2 regions of the Kitasatospora sp. NPDC056138 genome follow, and region 1 is predicted to be linked to the other one. Evidence: riboswitches for the same ligand, from Rfam matches in the RefSeq annotation. Region 1 holds a riboswitch; the other holds the start of a gene.
What was found. A riboswitch is a leader RNA that binds a small molecule or an ion and turns the genes downstream of it on or off. The one in region 1 is predicted to bind FMN.
Positions count from the first base shown of each region.

Region 2: linked by a shared signal. The riboswitch ahead of ACFC1R_RS31845 (riboflavin synthase) and the one ahead of ribB (3,4-dihydroxy-2-butanone-4-phosphate synthase) in region 1 are both predicted to bind FMN.

Region 1 covers NZ_JBHJVK010000017.1:41,310-51,369, reverse strand. The annotation lists gene ACFC1R_RS13665 (DUF402 domain-containing protein) at 139-822, opposite strand; FMN riboswitch at 1,136-1,266, shown strand; partial or broken gene ribB (3,4-dihydroxy-2-butanone-4-phosphate synthase) at 1,552-2,205, shown strand; gene ACFC1R_RS13655 (phosphopantetheine-binding protein) at 2,438-2,680, shown strand; gene ACFC1R_RS13650 (hypothetical protein) at 2,684-3,940, shown strand; gene ACFC1R_RS13645 (MFS transporter) at 4,008-5,273, shown strand; gene ACFC1R_RS13640 (isocitrate lyase/phosphoenolpyruvate mutase family protein) at 5,283-6,152, shown strand; gene ACFC1R_RS13635 (transketolase) at 6,194-7,015, shown strand; gene ACFC1R_RS13630 (transketolase family protein) at 6,999-7,931, shown strand; gene ACFC1R_RS13625 (thiamine pyrophosphate-binding protein) at 7,928-9,667, shown strand; gene ACFC1R_RS13620 (condensation domain-containing protein) at 9,660-10,060, shown strand, end outside.
Region 2 covers NZ_JBHJVK010000073.1:1,132-11,191, forward strand. The annotation lists gene ACFC1R_RS31835 (bifunctional 3,4-dihydroxy-2-butanone-4-phosphate synthase/GTP cyclohydrolase II) at 1-726, opposite strand, end outside; gene pnuC (nicotinamide riboside transporter PnuC) at 723-1,370, opposite strand; gene ACFC1R_RS31845 (riboflavin synthase) at 1,367-2,044, opposite strand; FMN riboswitch at 2,229-2,356, opposite strand; gene ACFC1R_RS31850 (MSMEG_1061 family FMN-dependent PPOX-type flavoprotein) at 3,018-3,683, shown strand; gene ACFC1R_RS31855 (urease subunit gamma) at 4,415-4,720, shown strand; gene ACFC1R_RS31860 (urease subunit beta) at 4,873-5,469, shown strand; gene ureC (urease subunit alpha) at 5,469-7,193, shown strand; gene ACFC1R_RS31870 (urease accessory protein UreF) at 7,266-7,952, shown strand; gene ureG (urease accessory protein UreG) at 8,127-8,861, shown strand; gene ACFC1R_RS31880 (urease accessory protein UreD) at 8,858-9,802, shown strand; gene ACFC1R_RS31885 (uracil-xanthine permease family protein) at 9,862-10,060, opposite strand, start outside.

The sequences.
Region 1 (10,060 bases):
TGCAGTGCGGTGCGAGCGGTCCGGGGACCGCCCTGGCGGCGTGGGGGGCCGCCGCACGCCGGTCCCGGGGCCCGCGCGGCCGGCCGGTGCGGTCGAGCGGTGCGCAGGGCCGCCCGGAGTCGGCGCGGCAGTCCCCGGTCAGTGGGCGGGCGCGTCGGCGGCGGGCGCCGCCCGGGGCACCGCCCAGGCGGCCGGCGGGCTCCAGCGTGACCAGTCCTGGTCCCACCAGGGCTCGCCCCGGTCGAGCAGCTCGGCGACCTTGGCCCCCTCGGCGCGGACGGCGGCGGCCTCCTCGGGCGTGAAACCGCCGCTGCGGGCACGCTCCTCGAACTCCTCGACGTCCTTCCAGCGGTACGGACCGCCGTCGGCGGGCACCCAGAGGTCGAGCTCGTGGTCGAGGGTGTCGAAGCCGTCCGGCGTACGCCGGTACGGGTCCTGGAAGTTGACGTACCATCCGGAGAACTCACCGGTCGCGTCGTCGCGGAACACCCAGACGGCGTAGGCGTCGCCGGGGCGCTGGAGCTGGAGGACGCCGTGGCTGCGCCAGTGGGCGGCGACGTCGCGCCAGGGGTGCGGCCCCCAGCGGAAGGGGCCCTCGCCGAAGGTGAGCGGCGTGCCGCGGGCCAGGTACACCGCGAGCAGGTCGGAGCGGTCGGCGACCACCCGGACGGGGTAGCTCAACCAGGTCCTGCCGTCGAGGACTTCGCGACGGAGGACGACCTCTCCGGATGCGAACCGGCCGGGTTCGCGGGCGTCGGCGCGAGCGCGGCCGCCGTCGGCGGGCATGGCTTCGCCCAGTGTGGCTCGGACGTTCTCAGGCATCGGTGTGACTGCTCCCCCGTGTCGCACCCGGCTGACACTCGGCAGTGGAGTGCCGACTCGCCGGAAGTACCGCCCTTTGCCCGTCAACCCCCTTCCCCGATCTCAACGATCCGCTGATTCGAGGTCTTACTGACGGGTAGGCGGCGATGATTCGGATCGTAGTCACAGCCGCACGGCGCGGGCAAGCCCCCCGAACGGCGGAGTTGACACCCCCACCGATCGGCGCGTGACACAGGCCACACCACCCGGGATTTGCTGATGGCTTGTCAACATCGTGACGTGTATGCAAGGTTAACCAGAGTTATTACGACGTTTGCGCACTCCGGGGTCGGTGCAATTCCGAACCGGCGGTTACAGTCCGCGACCCGACCGCAGCCAGCGGCCGGTTGACCAGGTGAAACTCCTGGACCGACGGTGAAAGTCCGGAAGGGAGGCAGTGCGCGGCGGGCAGGGTTTCCGATCTGTGCGAGCGTGCCGCCGGTCCTCTCGAACCGCGCCGTCCCGACCAGCACGGTCGCCAACTCCCCCTGCACGCCCTTCCTCCCGTGTCCCGGCAGTCCGCGCCCCGAGCGCGAGGAGACCGATGGGCCGCCCGCCCGGCAGTACCGCTGCCGGCCCTTGTGCCCCGCCCGACCGGCCTGGCCCGGTCGACGGCCCGGGCCAGGCGTGGCACCCGTTGGGTTCGCGCTCCGCGACGAGTCCCTCCCAACGAACCGAAGGACCACGGGCATGACCACTGCCGATCCGATCACGCACCCGACCGCCTCGGACGAGTCGCCTCTCGATTCCATCGAGTACGCGGTCGCGGAGATCGCCGCGGGCCGTGCGGTCGTCGTCGTCGACGACGAGGACCGCGAGAACGAGGGCGACATCGTGTTCGCGGCCGAGCTGGCCACCACCGAACTGGTCGCCTTCGCCATGAACGAATGCCGGGGCCTGCTCTGCGCCCCCATGCTCGGCGAGGACCTCGACCGGCTGGAGCTGGAGCAGATGGTCCGTCACAACAGCGAGAGCCACCGCACCGCCTTCACCGTCTCGGTCGACGCCAGAGCAGGCATCAGCACCGGCATCTCGGCCGCCGACCGGGCCCTGACCATCCGCCTGCTGGCCGATCCGGCCGCCACCCCGGACGACTTCGTCCGGCCCGGCCACGTGTTCCCGCTGCGGGTGCGCGAGGGCGGCGTGCTCGCCCGGGCCGGCCACACCGAGGCCGGAGCCGACCTGTGCCGGCTCGCGGGCCTGCGCCCGGCCGCGGCGGTGTGCGAGATCGCCAACGCCGACGGGACCATGGCCAGGCTTCCGGAGCTGCGCCACTTCGCCCGCCGGCACGGCCTGGCGCTGATCTCCATCGCCGACCTGATCACCCACCTGAAGCACGCCGAGGGATTCGCCGGCGCAGGCATGGTCTGACCCCGGGCCGGACCACCGGCGACCGAGCGGGGACCCGGCCCGAACCGCCCCACGGCGGGGCGCGGGCCGGGCCCTCCGGCCGCCGTGCCCGCGCATTGACACGCGCTCGGACGAATTCACCAGAAGTTCGAAAAAGCTTTGACAGTACGACAGCGAACATCTAATACTGATATGCGGTCACAAGCCGAAGGGGGATGATCAGATAATGTCCGACAAGGACGTCACCGAAACTCTCAGGGAGATCTGGGAAGAGGTCCTCGGCATTCCCGTCGACGATGTCGATGCCGATTTCTTCGATCTCGGCGGGGATTCACTGCTGGCGCTCGCGATTTCCACCCGCGCCATCGAGTCCGGCCTGACCATGCCGCGGTCGGCGGTCCTGCGCCGCAGCACGCTCAGGCAGCTCGCCGAGGCGGTCGAGGACCCTCAGCTGTTCGATCGCGTCTGACCCATGGCGATCGTCGTCGTTTACGACCAGGGCGCGGCCTCGCCGCGCGAGATCATAGGTCGGCTGGGCGGCTCGGAACCCGTGGTCGTCGCACTCGCACCGTCCGAACACGCCCAGCAGGTCGGGCCGTTGTTCGAGGAGAACTGCGCCGGCGTGGTGTCCCTGGCGGACACCGACGAGGCGGTCGTGGCCCTGCTCCGCCGGTACCCGGTCAAGGGCATCCTGACCTTCAGCGAGCGCATGCTCCCCGACACCGCCAGGCTCGCGGAACTGCTCGGCCTGCCGTACAACTCACCAGAGACGGTCCGGGTGTTGACGGACAAGGCGGCCCAGCGCCGGTGCCTGCGGGAGGCGGGGGTGGACTCCGTACGGAGCGCGGTGGTCACCACCCCCGGGGGCGGGCCGGCCGCGCTGGCCCTGACCGGACTGCCCGCCGTGGTCAAGCCGGTGCGCGGCGAGGGCAGCCGGAACACCGTCCGGGTGACCGACGCCGGGCACGGTGCCGCCGTGATCGAGGAGTTCCTGCGGACCGAACCGGCCCTGATCGTCGAGGAGTTCCTCCAGGGCGCCGACTGCGCGCCGTTCGGGGACTACGTCTCGGTGGAGAGCGCCGTCACCCCGGAGGGCGTCTGCCACTACGCCGTCTCCGGGAAGCTCCCGCTGGCACCGCCGTTCCGCGAGTCGGGGCAGTTCTGGCCGTCCCAACTGCCGCCGGAGCAACTGGCCGAGGTGGTGTCGCTGACCGACCGCGCACTGCGGGCACTGGGCGTCACCCACGGCCTGACCCACACCGAGATCAAGCTGACCCCCGCGGGACCGCGCCTGATCGAGGTCAACGGGCGGCTCGGCGGGGAGCAGGCCGAGCTGGCCAGGCGCGCGGTGGGACTCGACCTCGTCGCGCTGGCGGGCGAGATCGCCCTCGGGCGGAGTGTCAGCCTGAGCCCCGTCCGGCCGGACCGGGTCCACTTCCAGCACTACACACCGGGCCCGACCGCCCCGGCCAGGGTCGAACGCGTCGACGGCGCGCCCGCCGTCCGGGCCCTGCCCGGCGTCACCAGCTACCGGCCGGCCGTACGGCCCGGCGCCGAGCTGGCGGGCGGGACCAGCACCACCCTGCTCGACCTGCTGTGCGGCTCGGCCGCCGACCACGAGGAGATGATCGCACTGCTGGAACAGGCGGTCGACCAACTGGCGTTCGAGTTCACCATCGACGGGCGGCGTGTCCTGCGGACCGCCCGGGACCTGCTCCTCAACCCCTAGGCCCGCCCGGCCCGTCCGTCTTTCTGACGATCAGTCACCTCTGCGTGCCACTACCCCGGGAAGACCCATGCCTACCCTCCGCACGGCCGCCACCGGCCTTCTGCGAGACCTGATCCCGGCGCCCGGCGCCGAGCGCCGGATGGGCGTGCTCACGCTCGCCCAGTCACTCGGCACCGGCCTCTTCCTGACCTCCAGCGCCGTCTTCTTCACCAGGACGGTCGGCCTGTCCGCCGACAGCGTCTCGGTGGCCATGTCGATCGCCGGTCTGTGCGGCTTCCTCGCCACCATCCCGGGTGGCCGGGTCGCGGACCGGCTCGGCGCGCGCAGGCCGCTGGCGGCGAGCTACGCACTGCTCGCCGCGCTCTTCGTGGCGTACGGATTCATCGACGAGATCGGCGAGTTCACGATCGTCGCGTGCGCCATCGCGGTGTGCGAGACTGTCGGGAGCCCGCTGCGCGCGGCCCTGACCCACGCCCTGTTCGGTTCCGCACGCTCCGCAGGTGTGCGGGCCAGGATGCGCAGTCTGTACAACCTGGGCTTCACCGGCGGTGCGGCGCTGGCCGGCGCCGCGCTCGCCACCGGCTCGCGGAGCGCCTTCCTCCTGGTCCTCACCGGCAACGCGGTGCTCCAACTGCTCTGCGCCGTCATCACCGTACGGCTCCGGCCGGCCGGCCCCGAGGTGGCCGGATCCGGGGCCGGGAGGTCCTGGGCGGCGTTCAGGGACGGCAGGTTCCTGCTGGCCACCGTGGTCAGCGGGGTCCTGGAGCTCTTCCAGCCGGTGCTCGCCGTCGGCGTGCCGCTGTGGGTCGTCAACCGGACCCATGCGCCGGTTGCCCTGGTGGCGGCACTGACCATCGTCAACACCGTGCTGGTGGTGCTGCTCCAGGTCGCCGCCAGCAAGGGCTCGGACACCGTGTCCGGCTCCGGCCGGCTGCTGTTGCGGTCCGGCCTGCTGATGGCGCTCGCCTGCGGCATGTTCGCCGCCTCGGGCAACGGCACCGGCACCACCTGGGCCGTCGTACTGCTCATCACCGGGACGGCCGTGATGACCCTGGGCGAGCTCGCCCAGTCGGCCGGCGGCTGGGGACTGTCCTTCACCCTCCCGCCCGAGGGCCGGATGGGCGAGTACCAGGGCGTGTTCGGCCTCGGCCGGGGTCTCCAGCAGTTCTTCGGACCCGCGCTCGTCATCATGCTCCCGCTCGGCATGGGCACCTTCGGCTGGCTGATCCTGGCCACCGTGTTCCTGCTCGCCGGCCTCACCGCCCACTGGGCCTTCGCCCGTGACACTCCGTCGGAGCTACCGGCCCACCCAACCCCCACTCCTTCACCGTAGGAACGCCAGTTGAGTCTGAACATTCACCCCAGCTACCCGTCGTTCCGCAGCGTCATGGCGGAGCACCCCCTCACCCGGATCGCCGGAGCGCACTCCGCGCTCGGCGGCCTGATCGCCGAACAGGTCGGCTTCCAGGCCGTCTGGGCGTCGAGCTTCGAGATCTCCGCCGCCCGGTGCCTCCCGGACGCCAGCCTCCTCAGCATGACCGACTACCTGGAGGCGGCGGCCAACATACAGAAGGCGCTGACCGTCCCGGTGGTCGCCGACTGCGACACCGGCTTCGGCAACAGCATGAACGTCGCCTACATGGTCGCCGAGTACGAGCGGGCCGGCATCACCGCGGTCTGCATGGAAGACAAGATCTTCCCGAAGATGAACAGCTTCGCCGCGGCCGCCCACACCCTGCTCGACGCGGGCGACTTCGCCCACAAGATCGAGACCGCCAAGAAGGCCCAGCGCAGCGAGGACTTCTTCGTCATCGCCCGCACCGAGGCCATGATCAGCGGACTCGGCGTCGAGGAGGCGCTCAAGCGCTGCGCCACCTACGCCGACGCCGGCGCGGACGCCGTGCTGGTGCACTCGAAGAAGGCGACCAAGGACGAGGTCCTCGAGTTCCTCGACCAGTGGGACAACCGGCTCCCGGTGGTGGTCGTGCCCACCACGTACCCCGACTGGCACGCCGACGAGGCCCACGCCGCGGGCGTCTCGGCCGTCATCTACGCCAACCAGGGGCTGCGCGCCACCATCACCTCGCTGCGGACCACCCTCGGCTCGATCTACCAGACCGGCCACTCGGCCCACCTGGAGGACAGCATCTCCGAGGTCAAGGACGTCTTCGCGCTCCAGCGGCTCAACCAGTGGCAGGAGTTCACGGCCTGACGGCCTGCGTTCCCCCACCTCCCCACCGAAAGGACCAACTCTTGTCGTCGCAAGACGTGGCGCTGGTGCGCCGTCAGGCGGCACGGGCCCGGGCACTCGCGCTGACCACCGTCAGCACGGCCGGTACCGGCCACATCGGAGCCGACCTCTCCGCCATGGACATCCTCTGCGCACTGCACTTCAGCGTGCTGCGCGGCGGGCCCGAGGACCCGGACCGGGACCGCTTCATCCTCAGCAAGGCCCATGCGTCGGCCGCCATGTACAGCGTGCTCGCCCTCAAGGGCATCCTGCCCGAGGCCGAGCTGTCGACCTACGGCGGCGCCGACTCCCGGCTGAGCACGGTGGTCTCCACCCGGGTGCCGGGCATCGAGTTCAACACCGGCTCGCTCGGTCACGGCCTGTCGCTGGGCGCGGGCGCCGCGCTCGCCGCCCGGGTGCAGGGCTCCGGGCGCCGCACCTTCGTGCTCACCGGTGACGGCGAGCTCCAGGAGGGCAGCAACTGGGAGGCCGCGATGCTGGCGGCGTCCCGCAAGCTGAGCAGCCTGGTGGTGGTCGTCGACCGCAACCTCGCCCAGAAGGGCGCCAGCACCGAGGACATCAACGCGCTGGAGCCGCTGGAGGACAAGTGGCGCTCCTTCGGCTGGGGCGTGCGGACCGTCGACGGCCACGACGTCGAGGCGCTGCTGGACGTCTTCCACGGGGCACCGCTGGAGGAGTCCAAGCCGACCTGCGTGATCGCCTCGACCGTCAAGGGCAAGGGCGTCTCCTTCATGGAGCGCAACCTCGAATGGCACAGCCGCCGGCTGACCCCCGACCTTCTCGACCAGGCACTCCGGGAGCTTGAGCATGGCATCGACGCCTGACTGCGCCACCGCCTTCTCGGCCGCGCTGCTCGAACTGGCGCGTACCGACGAGCGGATCTGCATCGTCAACAACGACTCGGCCGAGACCCACTCGGCCCTCGGCTTCCAGTCCGAGCTGCCCGACCGCTTCGTGGACGTCGGCATCGCCGAGCAGAACCTGGTCGGCGTCGCGATCGGCATGGCCAACGCGGGCCTGCGCCCGTTCGTCTACTCGGCCTCCTGCTTCATGACCTCGCGGGCCCTGGAGCAGATCAAGAACGCCGCCTACACCAACGCCAACGTGGTGTTCTGCGGCTTCGTCAGCGGCCTGGCGTACGGGGCGCTCGGCGGCACCCACCACGCGGTCGAGGACCTCGCCTGGATGCGGGCCATCCCCCGGATGACGGTGCTGGCACCGGCCACCCCGGTGGACACCGTGGCCGCACTGCGCGAGGCCCTGACCCACGACGGGCCGGTCTACATCCGGATCGTCAGCAAGCTGGACACGCCCGAGCTGTTCCCCGCCGACCACGGCTTCGCCTACGGCGGCTCGGTGCAGCTGCGGGAGGGCGACGACGTCACCCTGGTCGGCACCGGCCTGCTCACGGGCCGCCTGGTGGAGGCCGCCGACCTGCTCGCGGCCGACGGCGTGAGCGCCGGCGTCCTGCACCTGGGCTCCGTCCAGCCGATCGACGCGGAGGCGATCGGCCGGGCCGCCGCCCGGACCGGCAGGCTCGTGGTGGCCGAGGACCACGTGCTCAACGGCGGTCTCGGCGGCGCGGTCGCCGAGACCGTGGTGCGCACCCACCCGGTGCCGGTGCTCCAGATCGGTGTTCCGAACGAGTACGCGCCCATCGGCCCGGCCGAGTTCCTCTACGAGCACTTCGGTCTGACCGCCCAGGGCATCGCCAAGCGGGTAAGGGAGTGGCTGGCATGACGGTGCGCGTGGCCGACTACGTGGCCTCCTACCTGCATGCCCTCGGAGTCCGCACCTGCTACAGCCTCTCCGGGACCGGCTCGATCCACCTCGACCAGGCCTTCACCCAGCAGCCCGGTCTGGTGAGCATCTGCGCCCGGCACGAGACGGCGGCCGCACTGATGGCGACCGGCGCGGCGAAGCTGACCGGCAGTCTCGGGGTGGCACTGGTGACCAGCGGCCCCGGCGCGGTGAACGCGCTGGCCGGGCTGGTCGACGCCTACGCCGACGGCGTCCCGGTGCTGGTCGTCTCCGGCCAGGTCGAGACCCGGCACATGGACGACGGCGCCCGCTCGTTCGGCGTCCAGGGCTTCGGCGTGGTGAACAGCGCCCGCAGCATGACCAAGTACTCCGCCGTGGTGGAGCGCGCCGCCGACATCAAGGTGCACCTGGACGAGGCGGTCCGGCACGCCCTGGAGGGCCGCCCGGGACCGGTCTGGCTGGACATCCCGCTCGACGTGCAGGCCGCGGCGATCGACCCGGACACCCTGCAGAGCGCCCTCCCCGCGACCGGGGAGCCGCGCGGGGCCGGCGCCCGGCAGACCGCCCGGCAGCTGATGACCATGCTGCGCTCCGCCGAGCGGCCGCTGATCGTGGCCGGACAGGGCATCCGCCAGGCCGACGCGGTGAAGCCGTTCCGCGAGCTGGTCGAGCGGCTGGGGGTCCCGGTGGTGACCTCCAGGCTGGGCACCGACCTGCTGCCCTACGACTCGCCGTACTGCTTCGGCCAGGGCGGCATCCGCGGGCGGCTCTACCCCGGGCTGATCATGGGCCGCTCGGACCTGGTGATCTCGCTCGGCTCCAGCCTGTCCACCGCCTTCGTCGGTGAGGACGCCGATGCCTTCGACCCGGAGGCCACCGTCGTCGCGGTCGACATCGACCCCTCGCAGCTGACCAAGAAGGGCGTCCGGGTGGACTTCCCGGTCTGCATGGACGTCGGCCAGCTGGTGGAGGCCCTGCAGGCGGAGGCCGCGTCGGCGGTCGTCCCCGGTACCCACCAGGAGTGGCTGGCCGACTGCACCCGGCTCAAGGAGGCCCACCCGACGGTCGGCGAGAGCCGGCCGGGCGCGCCCATCAACTCCTACCGGTTCATCGACCGGCTGGAGGCCCAGACCGGACCGGACCACGTGTTCGTGGTGGACACCGGCAGCGCCTACTACGTGACCGGCCAGACCCTGGAGTTCACCGCCTCCCAGCGGGAGATCACCTCGGCGGCGTTCCTGAACATGGGCGCGGCGGTCCCGATGGCGGTCGGCGCCGCCTTCGCGCAGCCCGACGCCCAGGTGCTGGTGATCGTCGGCGACGGCGCGATCGAGCTGAACATCCAGGAGCTGGCGACCATCAGCCAGTACGGGCTGGACATCAAGGTGTTCGTCCTCAACAACGGCGGCTACGCCTCCATCCGCGAGTCGGCGGCCGCGCTGTGCGAGGGCCCGGAGCTGCCGGAGCCCGAGACCCTGGACTTCCGGGCGGTCGCCACCGCGTTCCGGCTCCCCTACCGCACGCTGACCCGGGTCGACACGCTCGACGGCGACATCGCCGCGGTGCTGGCCGAACCCGGGCCCGCACTGGTCGAGGTCATCTGCGACCCCGACCAGCAGCTGCTGCGCCCGCTGCGGGCCGACGGCGGAGTCCGCGCCCATGACGGGGCGTCGGTCGTCCGGCTCGCCCCGGAGAGGGAGTTGAACCATGCGTGAGACCCTGCAGGCCTCCTGGAACCACCGCCACCGGCTGGGCCAGACCCGGGAGGACGCCGAGCGCGGGGTGTTCAACCCGCACCACAGCACCCTGCCGCTGAAGCTCCACGGACCGCTGGACCTCGACGCGCTGAACCGCGCCTGGCACGCCATGCAGCAGCGCCACCCGGTGCTGCTGAGCGGGTTCGACACCGACGCGGCCCTGTGGCACGTCGGATCGGCCGAGCCGCAGGACATCGTGCGGCTGGCGGCCGGCGCGAGCGAGGACGACGACCTGGCGGCGGTCCGCGCGGCCGTGATCGAGCCGTTCGACCTGGAAAGCGGGCCGGTGTCCCGGCTGGTGGTGCTCCCCCGTTCGCCGGAGGAGACCTACTTCGCCATGGTCACCGAGCA
Region 2 (10,060 bases), on a different contig from region 1:
GTAGCCGACGGCGGTGAAGTCGCCGTGCTCGGTGGGCAGGGTGGTGACGGCGGCGCGACTCACGTGCAGTTCGGTGCGGCGGCGGTAGGCGATCAGGTCCTCGATGGAGATGATCGACAGGCCGTGCTGCCGGGCGAAGGCGACCAGCTCGGGCAGCCGGGACATGGTGCCGTCGTCGTTGACCACCTCGGCGATCGCTCCCGCCGGCGGGAGCCCTGCCAGCCGGGCCAGGTCGACCGCCGCCTCGGTGTGTCCGGGGCGGACCAGGACGCCGCCCTCGACCGCGCGCAGCGGGAAGACGTGGCCGGGCCGGGTGAGGTCGCCGGGCTCGGTGGCCTCACTGGCGAGCAGTCTGACGGTACGGGCCCGGTCGGCGGCGGAGATGCCGGTGTCCACGCCGTCCCGGGCGTCCACCGACACCGCGTACGCGGTGCCCTTGCGGTCCTCGTTGACCTGGGTCATCGGCGGCAGCTTGAGCCGGTCGAGCTCGTCACCGGTCATCGGGACGCAGATCACGCCCGAGGTGTAGCGGATGGTGAAGGCCATCAGCTCGGGGGTCGCGGCGGAGGCGGCGAAGACGATGTCGCCCTCGTTCTCGCGGTCCTCGTCGTCGACCACGATCACCGGGCGGCCGAGCGCGATGTCGGTGATGGCGTGCTCGACCGGGTCGAGGGCGAGGCTGTCGTCCAGCGGCGACCGGACGCCGGGTACGGGGTGAGTGGTCATGCCGTGGCTCCCTGGAGGACGGCCGTGCCGACGGCACGGGGCGTACGGGTGCGCAGCCACCAGGCGCGCAGGCCGAGCAGCACCAGAACGAAGTAGATGACGTAGGTCAGGCCGGAGAAGGTGTAGCCGCTGGTGAAGGCGAGCGGGACGCCCACGATGTCGACGGCTATCCAGGCGAACCAGAACTCGACCCAGCCCCTGGCCTGGGCGTACATCGCCGCCAGCGTGCCGACGAATATGTACGCGTCCGCCCACGGGCTCCACGACAGCTCGGGGACGGCGAGGAAGAGCTCGGCCAGGCCCACGGTGGCCAGCGCGGTGGCGCCGACCAGCAGTGCGCGCTCACGCCCGGTGGCGAACCGGACCGCTATGTCGCCGCTGCTGCGGCGGCCGCGCTGCCACTGGTACCAGCCCCAGACGGCGGCGGCGACGACGATGCCCTGCTTGCCCACCAGCCCGGCCAGGTGGCCGGACAGGTAGGCGGCGACCAGGACGACCGCGGACAGCAGCTGGACCGGCCAGGTCCACATCGAACGGCGCCAGCCCAGCGCGAGCGCGGCCAGACCGAGCAGGTTGCCGACCATGTCGGTCCACTTGACCGGCTGGCCGAGCACCGCGAAGGCCGTGTCGTTGAGCCAGTTCACGACACGTCCTCCAGCGCCGTGGGTGGGGCGAGGGTGACCGGCAGGGCACGGCTGTCGAGCAGCCGCTCGACGTACTTCGCGAGCACGTCCACCTCGAGGTTGACCGGCTCGCCGATCTGCTTGGTGCCGAGGGTGGTGAGGGCGAGGGTGGCCGGGATGAGGCTGACGGTGAAGCTGTCGACGGCGGCCTCCACCACGGTGAGGCTGATGCCGTCCACGGTGATCGAGCCCTTCTCGACCAGGTACCGGGCGATGCTCTGCGGCAGCGAGAAGCGCAGCACCTCCCAGCGCAGGTTGCCGGCGGAGTCGAGCTCGCCGGGCTCGCGGGCGAGCAGGGTGCCGGTCGCGTCGACGTGGCCCTGGACCAGGTGCCCGCCGAGCCGGGCGCCGAGTGCCATGGCCCGCTCCAGGTTGACCCGGTCGCCGGGGCGCAGCGTGCCGAGGCTGGAGCGGTGCAGCGTCTCGGCCATCACGTCGGCGGTGAACTCGTCACTGGCGGCGGCCAGTTCGTCGGAGGTGTCGACAACGGTGAGGCAGACGCCGTTGACCGCGATGGAATCACCGTGCTTGGCACCGGAACGGACCGCCGGGCCGCGCAGACGGATTTGCGAGGACTCTCCGAACTCCTCGATGGAGACGACCTCGCCGAGCTCTTCGATGATGCCGGTGAACACCCGGATTCTCCTCGCGCTTGGGACGCGGACTCCGGGGCGGCATGGGATGAGGACACGGACAGCAAGGTGCGGGACTGCCCGGAAAACCCCCTCGGCACCGGTCTGTGACCGGCACACGGGACGGAGTCCTCCCGGCACGCCTTCCGCGGCTCTTCGGGTGGAGCCGTGGCACTGCTCGTCCGCCCGCGCACGCCTCCCATCCGGACTTTAACCGTCGGTCCAGGAATTTCACCTGATCAACCGGCCGCTGGCTGCGGACGGGTCGCGGACTGTAACCGCCGGTTCGGATTTTCACCGACCCCGGAGTGCGCTGAACGTCACTGCTATTGCCGTCATTGTGCCATGATCCCCGGCGAACCAGGAGGGGGTTTCGCTGTGGCCTGATTCACTCGGCCGACTCGCTGCGGCCGGGAATAGCGCGAGAGTCGACGGAGGACCGGCCACCCGGATCCGTACGGCTCGCAACCGGCCCGCTCAAGGGAAGGACCGACCGTCCGCTGCGGGGCGCCGGGCGGTGGGATGCACCGGCTGCGCCGGTCCCGGCCGGGGGCACGGTCGAGGGCGGCGGGGGCTGGGGCGGGGCACAGCCGACGGGGGCGCGAGGCGCGGGCCGGCAGGGCGGGGACGAGGGTGAGGCGGCCTTGGCGTCGGCGCCAGGCGCCCAGCAGGCGCCGGGAGTCGGCACGCACGCCCCCGCACCGGGCCTTCGTCGGACTCGCCCACCCCGCCACCAACCGGACCGATACGGCGGGGAGTTGACTTCACCGTGAGCCGACCTCCGGGAGAGCGGCGAACTTCCGGCCGGAGGCGGGCGGAGCACCGTCCGAGGAGGCCGTCCAGCGGGCGCACGCGCGCGCCGGGCACCGCGCCGACGAGATCCACCGCGTGCCGCTCGCGGCCCGGCCGGGCAATCGCCGCCCACGGGGTGAAATCCCCTGTCCGCGCCCTTGGCACTCGGCTAGATTGCCCGTACGTGACCACAACACCACCGGCCGCGAGCCGGCTCTTCGACGCCCTGAACGCCACCGCCCTGCGGGAGACCGGCCAGCTGCGCGAGGTCTACGAACAGCCGGGCGACCACGCCCGCCGCAAGCAGGTCGACCGGCTGCTCGACAGCGCCCAGCAGCTGATCGGCTGCGCCCCGCTGGTGTTCATGGCGAGTGCGGGTGCGGACGGCCGGGCCGATGTGACGCCCCGGGGCGGCCCGCCCGGGTTCGTCTCGGTGCTGGACGCGCACACCCTCGCCATCCCGGACGCCACCGGCAACAAGCGGCTGGACAGCCTGCACAACATCGTCGAGACCGGCCGGGTCGGGCTGCTGTTCGTCATACCCGGCCGTGACAGCACCCTGCGGGTCAACGGGCGCGCCTGCGTCTCCACCGACCCCCGGCTGCTGGAACAGCTGACCGCCGTGGGCAAGCCGCCGCGCAGCGCCGTCGTGGTGGCGGTCGAGGAGGTGTACGGGCACTGCCCGAAGTCCTTCCTGCGAGCCGGCGCCTGGAAGCCCGAGAAGTGGCCGGCCCTCGACGCCGCGCCCAGCTCGGCCCAGGTCACCCTCTCCCACCTGGACATCCCCGGACTGACGGTCGAAATGATCGAGCAGGCCGAGCGCGAAGCGCTGCTCTACCGGTACGAGTAGCCCGCAACCCGAGACCCGACCCCGGAGCCGGCGCCTTCCAGGGGTCGGGCCTTCGCGTACCTCCGGAGCGACGGCCGTCAGGGACGCGGAGCGAAGGCCCGCCTGAGCGGACGGGTCGTCAGGCGCCGTGCCCTGTTGTCGTGTTCAGGTCGCAGCCCTTCCGTCGCGGACTCCCGGACCGGCCCCGCGGGGGCCCGATCGGTCAACGCCAGGCCCGAAAACATTCAACACTTTGTCAACTCTTCCGGCGCCGTGAATCACCCGCCCCCGCATCCGTGCATCTGCACGACCACTCCCACCAGGCATGATTCCACTCGGCACGCAATCGGCTACGCTACGTACCCGATATCGGCCGCTTGCCTCCCGCCCGGTCAGGCGTACTGTTCCGATCCGGGAGCAGAGCACGAACAACACCGCCCGAACCAGGCGGTGTTGGCGCGCGGGACGACGTTCTCGGGAGTACGTATGCAGGCTGCGGAGCAAGCGCCGGAAAGGGCGTCCCCAGAGCTAGCCCGTGGGTCATGGACCACGACGCCGCGCAGCCTTCGGCCCCGGCCTCCAGCCGGCACCGTCCCCATCAGGTCCGCCTCCCCCACGAGTGGCGCGCCGACCTGATCCGCCCGTGTTCACCCCGCTCCTCTCCACCGCCGATACCGCCGGTGCCGCCTTCTCCGCAGCCGGTCCAGCGCCGGACCGGCCCGGTCCCTCCACCGAGAAAGCGAAGTGACGCCTTGAACCTCTCGCCGCGGGAAATCGACAAGCTCCACGTCTACGTGGTCGCCGACCTCGCCCGGCGCCGCCGCGACCGGGGCACCAAGCTCAACTACAGCGAAGCCGCCGCGCTCATCACCGAGGCCGTACTGGAGGCCGCCCGCGACGGCCACACCGTCGCCGAGTGCATGGAGCTCGGCCGCAAGGTCGTCACGGCCGACGAGGTCATGCCGGGCGTGCGGGAGATGCTCAGCGTGCTCCAGGTCGAGACCGCCTTCGTCGACGGTACGAAGCTGGTCACGTGTCACGACCCGATCCACGCCTGACCCCACCGCCCGGCCCGCCTCGCCGCACGCCGCACCGCGATGTGCTGGGCCGCGCTGCGCTGTGCCGTGCGGTGCAGCGCCGTGCGGTGCACCGCCGCACTGCCGACTCGGAGTCAGAACCGCCGACTTTGCACACCAAGGAGTAGAGCAGGATGTCCGGGGGAGCTCACTACCTCTACGGCGATGATCCGATCGAGATCAACGCCGGCCGGGCCACGGCCAGGCTCACCGTCGCCAACACCGGCGACCGGGCCGTTCAGATCGGCTCGCACTACCACTTCTTCGAGGCCAACCGCGCCCTGAGCTTCGACCGCGAGGCCGCGTACGGCATGCACCTGGACATTCCCTCCGGCACCGCAGTGCGCTTCGAGCCCGGTGACACCCGCGAGGTCGGCCTGTGCGCGTTCGGCGGCACCCGCCGCCTGGTCGGCTTCGCCGGGCTCGTGGACGGCGGCCTGTCCGCACCCGACACCCGCCGCACCGCACTGCGCCGCGCTGCCGAACTGGGCTTCGAGAACACGCCCGGAGCCGCGCCGGAGAACGCAACGGCGGGTGCGTCGGCCCCGCTGCCGACGGCAACCCTGCCGGCCGCCCTGACCGGTGCGCTGCCGGGTGCACTGCCGGGTGCACTGGCGGGTGCACTGGCGGACACGCCGGTGCACGCCTCCACGAGCGCTACGACCAGCGGTTCCACGAACGCTTCGACCGACGCTTCGACGAACGACGAGAACGAAGGGGCCGACGCCTGATGGCGCTCCTGCCGCGCAAGCAGTACACCGACCTGTTCGGCCCGACCGTCGGCGACCGGTTCCACCTGGCCGACACCAACCTGGTCGTCGAGGTCGAGTACGACCACAACGCCGGCTCCTACGGCGACGAGGCCGTCTACGGCGGCGGCAAGGCCATCCGGGACGGCATGGCCCAGGACCCCGCCGCGCTGGGCCGCGAGGGTGCGCTGGACCTGGTCATCACCAACGTGGTGGTGATGGACCCGGTGCTCGGCATCGTCAAGGGCGACATCGGCGTCCGCGGCGGTCTGATCGTGGCCGTCGGCAAGGCCGGCAACCCGCACCTGCAGAACGGCGTCGACCCGAAGCTGGTGATCGGCCCCGGCACCGAGGTGATCTCCGGCGAGCACCTGATCGCCACGGCCGGCGGCGTGGACACCCACATCCACTTCATCTCGCCGCAGCAGGCCCAGGAGGGACTGTCCAACGGCATCACCACCTTCTTCGGCGGCGGCACCGGGCCGACCGACGGCACCAACGGCACCACCTGCACCCCGGGGCCGTGGAACATCCACCGGATGCTGGAGGCCGTGGAGGACCTGCCGGTCAACGTCGGTCTTCTCGGCAAGGGAAACGGCAGCCTGCCGGACGCGCTGCGCGAGCAGGTCGAGGCGGGCGTGGCCGGCCTCAAGGTGCACGAGGACTGGGGTGCCACCCCCGCCGTGATCGACAACGCACTGCGGGTCGCCGACCAGTACGACGTCCAACTCGCCATCCACACCGACACCTTGAACGAGGGCGGGTTCTTCGAGGACACCCTCTCGGCGATCGACGGCCGCACCATCCACACCTTCCACACCGAGGGTGCGGGCGGCGGCCACGCCCCCGACATCATGCGGGTCGCGGGCGAGGCCAACGTACTGCCGTCCTCCACCAACCCGACTCTGCCGTACACCGTCAACTCGGTGGACGAGCTGCTCGACATGGTGATGGTCTGCCACCACCTGTCCCGGGACATCCCCGAGGACGTGTCCTTCGCCGACAGCCGGGTCCGGGCGGAGACCATCGCGGCCGAGACGGTGCTGCACGACCTCGGCGTGATCAGCATCTTCTCCTCCGACTCCCAGGCCATGGGCCGGGTCGGCGAGTCCTTCGCCCGTGCCTTCCAGACCGCCCACCACTGCAAGGAGATGCGCGGCGCGCTGGCCGAGGACAGCTCGCGCAACGACAACGCCCGCGTCCTGCGTTATCTGGCGAAGCTCACCATCAACCCGGCGGTCGCGGTGGGCGCCGCCGATGTGATCGGCTCGCTGGAGCCCGGCAAGCTGGCCGACATCGTGCTCTGGCCGATCCACTCCTTCGGCGCCAAGCCCAAGCTCATCATCAAGGGCGGCATGGTCAACTGGGCGCTGATGGGCGACCCCAACGCCTCGCTGCCCACCCCGCAACCGGTCTACTACCGGCCGATGTTCGGCTCGTACGGCCGGGCCCGGCAGCGCACCTCGGTGACCTTCATGTCGCAGGCCGGCATCGCGGCGGGCGTCCCCGGCGAACTCGGCCTGCAGCGCAGGATCGAGCCGGTGCAGCGCTGCCGGACGGTCGGCAAGCAGCACATGGTCCGCAACGACGCGCTGCCGAGGATCGAGGTGGACCCGGAGACGTACAAGGTCACGCTGGACGGCGAGCCCGCCACCATCGAACCGGCCGAGCGCCTCCCGCTCAACCAGCTCTTCTACATCGTCTGATCCACCGCCCCGGCGGCCGTCGGACCGGCGCACCGCCAACCACACGTCAGGACACCCGGCTTGAACGATCCGATGCCGATCCCGGCGCTGCTGACCGGGCTCCAGCTCACCGACTCGGCCTTCCCCAGCGGCTACTACACCCTCTCCCACGGTCTGGAGGGCTACCAGCAGGCGCGCGCGGTCTCGCCGCGCACCCTGCCCGCCCTCCTGCACGACCTGCTGCGGCACGGCACGGGCCCCGCCGACGCGACCGCCCTCGCCCTCGCCCACCGCGCAGTGAGCGCCGGTGACTGGGACCGGCTGGTGGCCGTGGAACGACGGCTGTACGCAACGAAGTTGGGCCGCGAGGCCCGGCAGGCCGCGATCCGCACCGGACGGCAGCTGCTGGATCTGGCGGACGAGGTCTACGGCACGCCGGAGATCGGCCGCTATCGGGAGCTGTACCGGGACGGCCGGGTCCACGGCTGCCAGCCGGTCGTCGCCGCCGCCGTCCACGCGGGGAACGGCGTGCCGGCGCGGCAGGCGGTCACCTGCGAACTGTTCGCCTTCGCGGCCAGTTTCGTGGGGGCCGCCCTCCGGCTGCGGCTCACCGACCACCGGCGGGCACAGGTCGTCCTGCACGGCGCGGCCCCGGTGATCGAGGAGGTCGTGGAGGCGGCCCTGAACCGCGAGTTGGCCGACCTCGGCGGCTGCACGCCGATGGCCGACGTGATGGCGGGACGCCACGAGCGCGCCGACGCCCGCCTGTTCGCCAGCTGAGCTCCCGGGGCGGGGACGGCCACAGGACCGCCTACCCGACCGGCTCCGCCCGGCACACTCCGCCGGACGTCCCCACTCCCCGCTCCCTTCCTCCCGCTCCCGGCTTCTCCCGCTCCCGGCTTCTCCCGCTCCCCACTTCCGACTTCCCGCTCCCGACTTCCCACGAGGACTGCCATGCACGACCCCACGCAGGTACGCGGATCCCACCACCACCACGACCACGACGAGCTCGTCCGCCGCCCCGAGGACGGCGTGCTGCGGGTGGGCATCGCCGGTCCGGTCGGCTCCGGCAAGACCGCGCTGATCGAGGCGCTGGTCCCGGTCCTGATCGGACGGGGACGTACTCCCGCCGTCATCACCAACGACATCTACACCTCGGAGGACGCCGCGCACGTCCGGCGCACCCTGGACGGCGTCCTGGACGCGGACCGGATCGTCGGCGTCGAGACCGGCGCCTGCCCGCACACCGCCGTCCGGGACGACCCGACGATGAACCAGGCCGCCGCCGACGAGCTGACGGCACGCTTCCCCGCCATCGACACGCTGCTCTTCGAGAGCGGCGGCGACAACCTCACGCTCACCTTCAGCCCGGCCCTGGTCGACCTCTTCCTGTTCGTCCTGGACACCGCCGAGGGCGACAAGATGCCGCGCAAGAAGGGCCCCGGCATCACCGAGTGCGAACTGCTCGTCATCAACAAGATCGACATCGCCCGGTACGTCCGCTGCGACCTCGGCACGATGGAGTCGGACGCCCGTACGGTCCGCGACGGCCGGCCGGTCGTCCTCACCAACTCGCTGACCGGCGAGGGCCTCGGCACCATCGCCGACTTCCTCCTCGCCCACCCGGCGGCGACCCGCCGGGAGGCGGCCGTTCCCGGGGCGGCCGCCTCGCAGGCGGTTCCCGCATGACCTCGGCGCCCACGCGGCTGGATCCCGCGCACTACGAACCCCGCCGGGTACCGGACCGGATGCTCGACCTCACCGGCCGACCCGACACCCTGGCCGCCGGGCGCCCCGGCAAGGTCGGCCTGCTCGAACTGCGCTACGCCAGGGTCGGCGGGCGCACCGAGCTGGTCGACCGCTACCAGAAGTCACCGTTGCAGATCGTGCGGCCGCTGTACATCGACCCGCTGCGGCCCGACCTGCCGGTGACCTTCCTGATGTCCACCGGCGGCGGGATCGTCCAGGCCGACCGCAACCGGATCGACGTCGACTGCGGCCCCGGCACCGCCGTGCACCTGACCACCCAGGCCGCCACCAAGGTGCACCGGATGGAGTTCGACCACGCCACCCAGGTCATCAACATCACCGCAGCACACGGGAGTTACGTCGAGTACCTGCCCGACCCGCTGATCCCCTACCGAGACGCCAGGCTCTACCAGCACACCGTGGTCACGGTCGACCCGGGCGCCACCGTCCTGGTCGGCGAGACCATCGCCGCCGGGCGGCTGGCCCGGGGCGAGCGCAACGCCTACCGGATGCTCTACAGCGACCTGGAGATCCAGCGGCCCGATGGCGGACTGCTGGCCGTGGACACCGTCCGGCTGGAGCCGGGCGGGGCGCCCGGGGGCGTCGACGGCCCGGCCGTACTGGACGGCTACGGCCTGATGTCCACCCTGTTCGCCGTCACCCCGCTGGCCCCCGCCGCAGCGGTCGCCGACGCCCTGCACGGAGCGCTGCGGCCCAGCGGACTGACGTACGGCGTGAGCACCCTGCCCGAGGAGTGCGGCGCCTGGGTCCGCGTCATGGCGGACGACTCCCCCGCACTCACCCGAGCCCTGCGCGCCGCCTGGGACGCCCTGCGCCGCCTGCTGATCGGCGTCCCGGCCCCGGATCTCCGCAAGAGCTGACGGGCTGACGGGCTTGACCGCCGAGCGGGCCGACGGCCAGGTGGCAGCCGGATGGCCGGTCAGCGGTCCGAGGTGCCCGCGTCGTACTCGCTGGTGCCCGCGTCCAGCAGTGGGGGCTGCTGCTTCAGGTGGGCCGGGGCCATCAGGCGCAGCACGTGGTAGCCGAGCAGGACCACCAGGGTGCCGAGGGCGATGCCGCTGAGCGAGAAGTCGTCGGTGAACTTCAGGGACACGTTCCCGATGCCGATGATGACGCCG